2 regions of the Cellulomonas sp. GbtcB1 genome follow, and region 1 is predicted to be linked to the other one. Evidence: riboswitches for the same ligand, from Rfam matches in the RefSeq annotation. Region 1 holds a riboswitch; the other holds the start of a gene.
What was found. A riboswitch is a leader RNA that binds a small molecule or an ion and turns the genes downstream of it on or off. The one in region 1 is predicted to bind S-adenosylmethionine.
Positions count from the first base shown of each region.

Region 2: it holds a riboswitch for S-adenosylmethionine, as region 1 does, so the genes downstream of both, KVT14_RS01165 (LLM class flavin-dependent oxidoreductase) here and KVT14_RS03540 (methylenetetrahydrofolate reductase) in region 1, are expected to answer to the same signal.

Region 1 covers NZ_JAGXJG010000005.1:100,129-104,310, reverse strand. The annotation lists gene KVT14_RS03560 (DNA-3-methyladenine glycosylase I) at 1-224, shown strand, start outside; gene KVT14_RS03555 (ribonuclease PH) at 306-515, shown strand; gene KVT14_RS03550 (hypothetical protein) at 512-889, shown strand; gene KVT14_RS03545 (SMP-30/gluconolactonase/LRE family protein) at 925-1,854, opposite strand; SAM riboswitch class I at 1,992-2,100, shown strand; gene KVT14_RS03540 (methylenetetrahydrofolate reductase) at 2,094-3,155, shown strand; gene metE (5-methyltetrahydropteroyltriglutamate--homocysteine S-methyltransferase) at 3,164-4,182, shown strand, end outside.
Region 2 covers NZ_JAGXJG010000001.1:255,179-259,360, reverse strand. The annotation lists gene KVT14_RS01175 (flavin reductase family protein) at 1-5, opposite strand, end outside; gene KVT14_RS01170 (NAD(P)H-dependent oxidoreductase) at 2-592, opposite strand; SAM riboswitch class IV at 635-738, opposite strand; SAM riboswitch class IV at 964-1,077, shown strand; gene KVT14_RS01165 (LLM class flavin-dependent oxidoreductase) at 1,575-2,957, shown strand; gene KVT14_RS01160 (GNAT family N-acetyltransferase) at 3,030-3,788, shown strand; gene KVT14_RS01155 (amino acid ABC transporter permease) at 3,785-4,182, shown strand, end outside.

The DNA of each region.
Region 1 (4,182 bases):
TCTGGTCGGCGGCGCCCCTGACTGCCGGCACCCGCCCGCGGCCGCGCACGTTCGCGGACGTCCCGGCGACCACCCCGGAGTCGGCGGCCCTGGCGAAGGAGCTCAAGCGGCACGGGTTCCGGTTCGTCGGGCCGACGACGGCCTACGCGGCCATGCAGGCGTGCGGGATCGTCGACGACCACCTGGCGGACTGCCCCGTCGTCCTGGCGCGCGCCGGGGGGTGACGCATCCGTGCGCCGCCACCCGCCGCAGGTGTCTCTAGTGCGACATTGCCTTGAGTGTCTATCCCACACAGGACTACGCTCGTGAGACGGACTGCGGTGCTGCGCCGGGTCCGGCGAGCCGCCCGCGACGCGGGTGTGCCGTACGAGGTCGTCGAGCTCACGAACCACACGGGCGTCGTGGTCGGGGGCGTGCGCTCGACGCTCGGCCGGCACTCCGAGATCGACGACGTCACGGCTCGGAAGTTCTTCGACCAGTTCGCGTCGGTGCTCGGGAAGGGGTGGTGGCGGTGACCCGGTACACGGTCACGGCCGAGCGCGGGCGTCGCTGGTGGGTCCTCCAGTGCGTCGAGCACCCCGGGGCCATCTCCGAGGTGGCTCGCCTGGACCAGGCAGCGACCGCCATGCGCGAGGCGATCGCCTTCGTCGCGCAGGTCGACCCCTCCGACGTCGAGGTCGACCTGCGGCCGGCCGTCCCCGACGAGGTGGGCGCGCACGTCCGCGCCGCCGAACGCCTGCGCGCGGAGGCGCACCGCGCGAACCGCGAGGCCGCCGTCGAGTCGCGCGCGGCAGCCCGGGTGCTGCGCGACGCCGGGCTCTCCGTCCGCGACGTCGGGACCGTCCTGGGCGTGTCGCACCAGCGCGCCCACCAGCTCCTGGCGGGCTGAGGGGCGGCTCGCCCGCCCGCCGAGGCCCGACGGCGTCAGCCCTCCCCGAACGCCCGCACGGGCAGTCCGTCCACCGCCACGTCCACACCGAACACCGCCCCCGCCACCGGGTCCCCGTCCGCGTGCGCGGTCGTCACGTACGCCCGCCCCGAGCCCGGCGCCCCGAACCCCAGGCAGGTCACCTGCGCCGTGGGCACGCGGACCGCGCCGAGCGGGGTCCCGTCCGGCCCGAACCGCAGCACCGCGCCACCGCCGTACAGCGCGACCCAGAGGCAGCCCTCCCCGTCGACCGTCGTGCCGTCGGGCTGCGGCCCGTCCGGGTCGAACGACAGGAACGGCTCGGGGGCCGCGGCGGTGCCCGTCACGGCGTCGTACGGCAGCCGGTACACGGTCGCGGCACTGGTGTCCGTGACGTAGAGCGTCGCGCCGTCGGGGCTCCACTGGAGCCCGTTGCCGACCCCCACCCCGGTGAGCACCGCGTCGACCTCGAGGCCGCCCTCCCCGGCGACCACGCGGTACACGGTGCCGTCGCCCGGCGAGCCGTCCCGCGGCATCGTCGCGACCCACAGCCGGCCGGCGCCGTCGACGCCGCCGTCGTTGAACCGGTAGTCGCGCGGCATGTCCGCCGGCCGGGTCAGCGGACCGAGGGTCGTGCCGTCGTGCACGCCGAGGCCGTCCGCGGTCGCGAGCAGCAGCCCGCCCGCGGCGGACGGCCAGGCGAGCGAGACCGGGGACGGCACGCTGACCACGGCGTCGCGCGCGTGGTCGCCCTCGGCCCAGCGGTGCACGCTGCACGCGTCGATGTCGACCCAGACGACCGAGTCGTCCCGCGCGTCGTGCACGGGCCGCTCCCCCAGGCGCGCGCGGACCTCGCCGAGGACCAGGGCCTCGGGCGCGTCCCGCGGCACCAGGGCCCGGGCGTCGATCCGGCGGTCGGGCAGCGGGATGGTGCGCAGGTCGGTCACCCCATGCAGCCTGGCACGGCGCCGTCGCGCCCGCCCGGCCGCGGGCGCGACGGCGGATCCACGGTGTGAGCCCGGTCACCGAAAGATGACGCGTCAGGGGCAGTGGACGGCGACGGCCGCCGGGCCTAGTGTGGCGGCACCCATCCAGAGCGACCGAGAGACCTGGCTCGTCGACGTCGCAGCAACCCCCCTCCTCACCGAGGGTGCGGGTGCTTCCGCCAGGTTCGATGGAGCTGACGATGAGCAGTCACGACGCACCTGCGCACCTCGCGGGCACCGCCGTGCCGGACGGCCTCGGGGCCGTGGACCGCCCGACCGTGTCGTTCGAGCTGTTCCCGCCGCGGAACCCGGACGCCGCGCCCCGGCTGTGGTCGACGGTGCAGCAGCTCGCCGCGGCCCGCCCCGACTTCGTCTCCGTCACGTACGGCGCCTCGGGCAGCACCCGGACCACGACCCGACAGCTCGTCCGGCGGCTGCTGCGCGAGACCTCGCTGACCCCGATCGCGCACCTCACCTGCGTCGCCAGCTCGCGCGAGGACCTCGCGGCGACGATCGAGGAGTTCCTCGACGAGGGCGTACGGTCGTTCCTGGCCCTGCGCGGCGACCCGCCCGCCGACCGCTCCTGGGAGCCGCACCCCGAGGGCCTCCCGACCGCGAGCGCCCTCGTGGAGCTGCTGCGGGACGTCGAGCGGCGGCGGTGCGCCAGCAGCCCGGCGCAGGCGGTGCGCGCCGCCACCCGGCCGCTGTCCGTCGCCGTGGCGGCGTTCCCGCGCGGCAACGCGGGGGCCGGCAGCACCCGGGAGCAGGACGTCGCGGCCCTGCTCGCCAAGCAGCGGGCCGGCGCGGACTTCGCGATCACCCAGGTGTTCTACGACGCCGGCTCGTACCTCGAGCTCGTGGCCCTGGCGCGCGACGCCGGCGTCACGATCCCGATCCTCCCGGGCGTCATCCCCACCACCGACCCGGCCCGGCTCCGTCGCGTGGCGCAGCTGACGGGCGTGCCCGTCCCGGACACCCTGCTCGCGCGGCTCGACGCCTTCGACGCCGACGACCCGGCAGAGGTCGCGGCGCGGCACCGCCTGGGCACCCGCCTGGGCGTCGACCTGGTGAACGCCGTCCTCGACGGCGGCGCGCCCGGCGTGCACCTCTACACGTTCAACGCCCACGGCCCGGCGCTCGACCTGCTGGACGGCGCGGGACTGGGCGGCGACGCCCCCCGCGCGCACCTGCGCGTCGGCCTCGAGCCGGCCGCCGCCGCGTCCGCCCCCACGACCAACCCGACCCCCGTTCCCACCAGCTGAGGCGAGAGATGACCGACCTGACCCACCCGTTCCCCGCCGGCACCGTCCTGGGCTACCCCCGGATCGGCCCGCGCCGCGAGCTGAAGAAGGCCCTCGAGGCGTTCTGGGCCGGCCGCGCGAGCGCCGAGGAGGTCGAGGCCACCGCCGCCGACCTGCGCCGCCGGACCCGCACCCGCCTGGCCGAGCTCGGATTGGACACCCGGCTGCCCGCGATCCCGAGCGCCTTCTCGTTCTACGACCACGTCCTCGACGCGGCCGCGGTCCTCGGCGCCGTGCCCGAGCGGTTCGCCGACCTGCTCGCCGCCGACGGCGGCCTCGACCTCGCGGGGTACTCGACCGTGGCCCGCGGCCGCGGCGACGACCTGCCGCTCGAGATGACGAAGTGGTTCGACTCGAACTACCACTACCTCGTCCCGGAGATCGGCCCGGCGACGCCGTTCCGGTACGCCAGCGACCGCCCGGTGCGCGAGCTCGCGGAGGGCCTCGCGGACGGCGTGCTCACTCGCCCGGTGCTGGTCGGCCCGGTGACGTTCCTCGCGCTGGCCAAGGCCGCCGAGGGCTCGCCCGAGGACTTCCTGCCGATCGACCGGCTCGCCGACGTGCTGCCGGTGTACGCCGCGCTGCTCCGCGACCTGGCCCGCGCCGGCGCCACCTGGGTGCAGCTGGACGAGCCCGCCCTGGTCTCCGACTCGACCGGCGTCCCGGCCGACCGGCTGCTCGCGGCGGCCGCCGAGGCGTACCGCGCCCTGGCGACCGACCTGCCCGCCTCCGAGCGCCCCGCGATCCTGGTCGCCGCGCCGTACGGCGACCTCCAGGACGCCCTGCCGGTGCTGGCCGGCACCGACGTCGAGGGCCTCGCGCTCGACCTGGTCCGCGGCGCGCTGCCCGCCGGCCCCGTCGAGGGCCTGGCGTCGAAGGTGCTCGTCGGTGGCGTGGTCGACGGCCACAACATCTGGCGTGCGGACCTCGACGCCGCGCTCGGCTCGCTCGAGTCGCTGGAGGGCCTCGGCGCCCGGCAGGTCGCCGT
Region 2 (4,182 bases), on a different contig from region 1:
GTCACCGGGTCGCCCCGGCGAGCGCGACGGCGGGTGCGGCGGACGCGGCGGGCTCGGCGGCCGGCGCGAGCCCGAGCGCCCGGCGGAGCGGCGCGGCGGCCCGGGCCAGCCACGCGTCCAGCGCGGGGTCGAGGTCGGCGAGCTGGGCCTCGGTCAGGGTCAGCGAGCGCGCGGGGACGACCGCGCCCAGCTCGACGAGCACGGGGCGCAGGTGCACCTCGCCGGCGAGCGCGTGCGCCGGGTTGCCGGACACCACGAGCGGCACGGCCACGACGCCGGCCAGCCCGTCCGGGCCGTACAGGTCGAGGAACGCCTTGAGCAGGCCGGTGTAGGACGCCTTGTAGACCGGGGTCGCGACGACCGCGACGTCGGCGGCGGCCACCCGCGCGAGCGCGGCGTCGGCGGCGGGGTGCGCCGGGGCGAGCAGCTCGCCGGCGAGCGTCGCGAGGTCGACGACCTCGACGGCGGCGGGGGTGGCGCGGTCGGCCGACGTGAGCGCGGCCAGGCGCTCGGCGGCGGCGCGCGCGGCGCCCAGGGTGCGGGACCCGGCGCGCGGGTTCCCGGAGACGGCGACGACGGACGGGGACGACATGGTGGCCTCGCAAAGGGGGTCGATCACGGTTGCCGTGCGGCGGAGCGGCGCGTGCCGGCCGACGGCCAGGTCATCTCCCGGAGCACCCCGCCGTGACGTGGGGTTGCTGCCCAGCCAGCCGGGGCTTGGCGCTGGGACTCGTGACCTCGGGGCGGAGGTCTAGCACCGCTCCGGGTCCGCCGGCGCCGGCGGGTGGCGAGTTCTCACGATCCGGGACCGTGCGAACGCCTGGGACCTTGGTCCTGTGACATCGCTCCGGCATGCGAGACGCGGCGGCCCGGCCGTTGACGCCCCCGGGTCCGGTTCGTAGGTTCCGGGCACCGGTTCGCCACCGGGGTGCGCCGCAGGGCGGGCCCCGGGACGGGCCGGGTGGTCATGAGCTCCGACGCGAAGCCCCGGCTGGTCGGACGGCAACCCCCCGCGCGGGTGGGTGCCCCGGGTGAGGACCAGGTCCGCCGCCGCCGGCGACGGACAACACGCGGACCCGCCCGACCGGGCGGGGGCACACGAGGAGAACGCATGAGCCGGACCGTGCAGGCGCCGTGGGCGCCCTCGGCACCCGCCCTGCCGACCGCCGCCGCCGCGCCCGGCGGCCGCTGTCGCTGTCGCCGCTGACGGCGCAGCCCCCGGCCAGGCGCCCCGCCCGGGGCGCGTGACCCCGGCCCCGCGCGGCGCCTGAGCCCGGCCCCGCGGCGCCCGCGCCGTGCCCGGTCACGTCTCGGGACGCCCACCGCGCCGACCTGACCGATCCGCGCGAGCGGGCCGCCCGGCCCGCGCCGGCTCGTCTCGGTCCGCGCCGACCCGCGCCGAGAGAGGACGCGCGGGTCGAGATAGGACCTTCCACGGTCCGATCTCGGCGCGGGGGTCCGATCTCGGCGAGCCGGGGCGCCTGCCCGCTCGTCGATCCGCCGCCCGCGCGTCGCCGTGGCGCGCCCCGGCGCGCCCGCGACCGCCTCACCACCCGCCCCCGAACGGAGCCGTCATGCCCTTCTCGTCCCCCAGCGCCGGCCGCCGCGCGCTGCTCGGCGTCGACCTGACCGCCGCCGGCGCCCGGCCCGGCGCGGTCGGCGCCCACGGCGCCGTCGCCGCCCGCGCGTTCGACGGCGAGCGGCTCGCCCGCCTGGTGCACCGCGCCGATCGCGGCCTGCTCGACCTCGTGGTGCTCGGCGACGCCCTGCTGCTGCACCCCGGGCGTCGGCAGGTGCCCGGCCGGCTCGACGCCGCCGTCGCCGCGGCGCGGGTCGCCCCGCTGGTCCGGACCGCCGCGCTGGTGGCGGGCGTCCCGCACGACCAGGTCGAGCCGGGCCACCTCGCGGGTGGCGTCCGCGGGGTGCAGAACGCGGCGGGAGGTGCGGCGGGCTGGCAGCTGTCCGGCCCGGGGGCGACCGGCGGCCGCGCCGACCTCGCCGAGCCGGGGGCCCTCGGGGCCGGGTCCGCCTCTCGCGTTGCTGCTCCCGCGGGCTCTGCCGCTGCCGCAGTCGCTGCCGCGGGAGCCGCCGCCGCAGACGTTGCCGGTGGGGCTCCCGCAGACGCTGCTGCCGCTGCCGCTGCCGAGCGCCGGTGGGCGGACCGCGCGGCCGCCGCCCTGGACGCCGTCCTCGCCGCCTGGGCCGCGGGGGAGCCCGGCGCGGTGCGCCGCGGCGGGGACGGCCGGTTCCGCGTCGACCACGACGGCATCCGGTTCGCGGTCCGTGGCCGGTCGGCCGCTCGCAGCACCGCTCGCGGTGGCGACGGGGACGGCACCGCCCCCGCGGAGCGCCCGCTCGTGGTGGTGCCCGTCGCGGGCCCGGCCGCCGAGGCGCTCGCGGGCCGGTACGCCGACGTCGCCCGGCTCACGGCGCCGGACCTGGAGGCCGCCGCCGCGGCCCGGTCCCGGGTGCGCGCCGCCGCCGTGGCCGCGGGCCGGCCCGCCGACGCGGTGCGCGTCCTGCTCGACGTCGACGTCGCCCTCGCCGACGACCGGGAGTCCGCCCTCGCGCGGCTGGACCTGGTGCGCTCCGTCGACCGGCCGGACATCGGCGTCGCCGGCGCGGTCGTCGCGGGCACCGGGGCCGACCTGGCGACCGTGCTCGCCGACGCCGTCCGCGACGGCGCGGTCGACGGGTTCGTCGCGCTCCCGACCTCGGTGGAGGCGGACCTGGCGGCGCTCGTCGAGCGGACGGTTCCCGCGCTGCAGCAGGCGGGCGCGTTCCGGCTGCGGCCCGGCGACGGCGACGAGCCCGGCGACCGGGAACCGGCGGTGGTCCGCCGCCGCGCGTCGGCCGCCCGCGGCGACGGACGGGCCGACGGGCGTACCGACGCCCGTGCCGACCGGCTCGCCCTCGCGGAGGGCCCCTGGTCCGCCGCGCCGTTCGCCCTCACCTGACGGCCCCGCCCCTGACGGCGCCCGCCACCGCACCCCGCACCCCGCACCCCGCACCCACCGAGAGGTGACCCGATGACCACGACCCCGCTGCGGGCACGCGCGTCCCACGCGGCCGCGCCGGACCCTGCCCGGCTCGACCCCGCCGCGATCGGCCGGGCCCGGCTCGACCCGGCCCCGTTCGACCCGGCCCGGCTCGACGCCGCCTCGATCGACCCCGCCCGGCTCGACGCCGCCTCGATCGACCCCGCCCCGCTCGACCCGGGCCCGCTCGACCCCGCGCGGCTCGCCGTGCGCGACGCCCGGCTGCACGATCCGCTGGTCGGGCCGCTGCTCGACGGCCTGGCGCACGAGTACAGCACCCGGTACACCGGCCTGCTCACCCCCGCCGAGCTCCGCGACGAGCTGGAGCACTACGGCGTCGAGGAGTTCGCCCCGCCGCACGGCGCCCTCGTGCTCGTGCTGGAGGACGGCGAGCCGGTGGCGGGCGGGGCGTTCCGCCGCCGGTGGGAGCCGGAGCACGGCGACGCCGCCCGGCTCGCCGACCCGGGCGCCCGGGACGCCGAGGGAGCGCCCGCGGTGCCGACCGCGGAGCTCAAGCGGATCTGGACCCACGAGGCGCACCGCCGCCGCGGGCTGGCCCGGGTCGTGCTCGCCGCGCTGGAGGCGCGCGCCGCCGCGGCCGGCTACCCCCGGGTCTACCTGACGACCGGCCCGAAGCAGCCGGAGGCGGTCGGCCTGTACCTGGCGGCCGGGTACACCCCGCTGTTCGAGCCCGCCGCGTACCCGGGCGACCTCGTCCCGCACGCGTTCGAGAAGTGGCTCGCCCGGTGAGCGCCGCGACCACGGCCCCCGCGGCCGGGCCCGGCGCGCCGCCGGCCGCCCTCGACGTCGACCGCCCCGAGGTCCTCGCCGACCTGCCCGTGCTGCCCGCGCGGCACCCCGGCCGCTGGGTCGCCACCGCCGGCGTGGCCGTCCTGCTCGCGATGGTGCTCAGCTCGCTGCTCACCAACCCGCAGTGGGAGTGGGACGTCGTCGCGCAGTACCTGACCTGGCCGTCCGTGCTGGAGGGCGTGTGGGCCACCGTCCGGCTGACCGCCGTCGCCGCCGTGATCGGCTTCGGGCTCGGCACGGTGCTCGCGCTGATGCGGCTGTCCCGGTCGCCGCTGCTGCAGTCGGTGTCCTGGGCGTACTCGTGGGTGTTCCGGTCCGTGCCGCTGATCCTGCA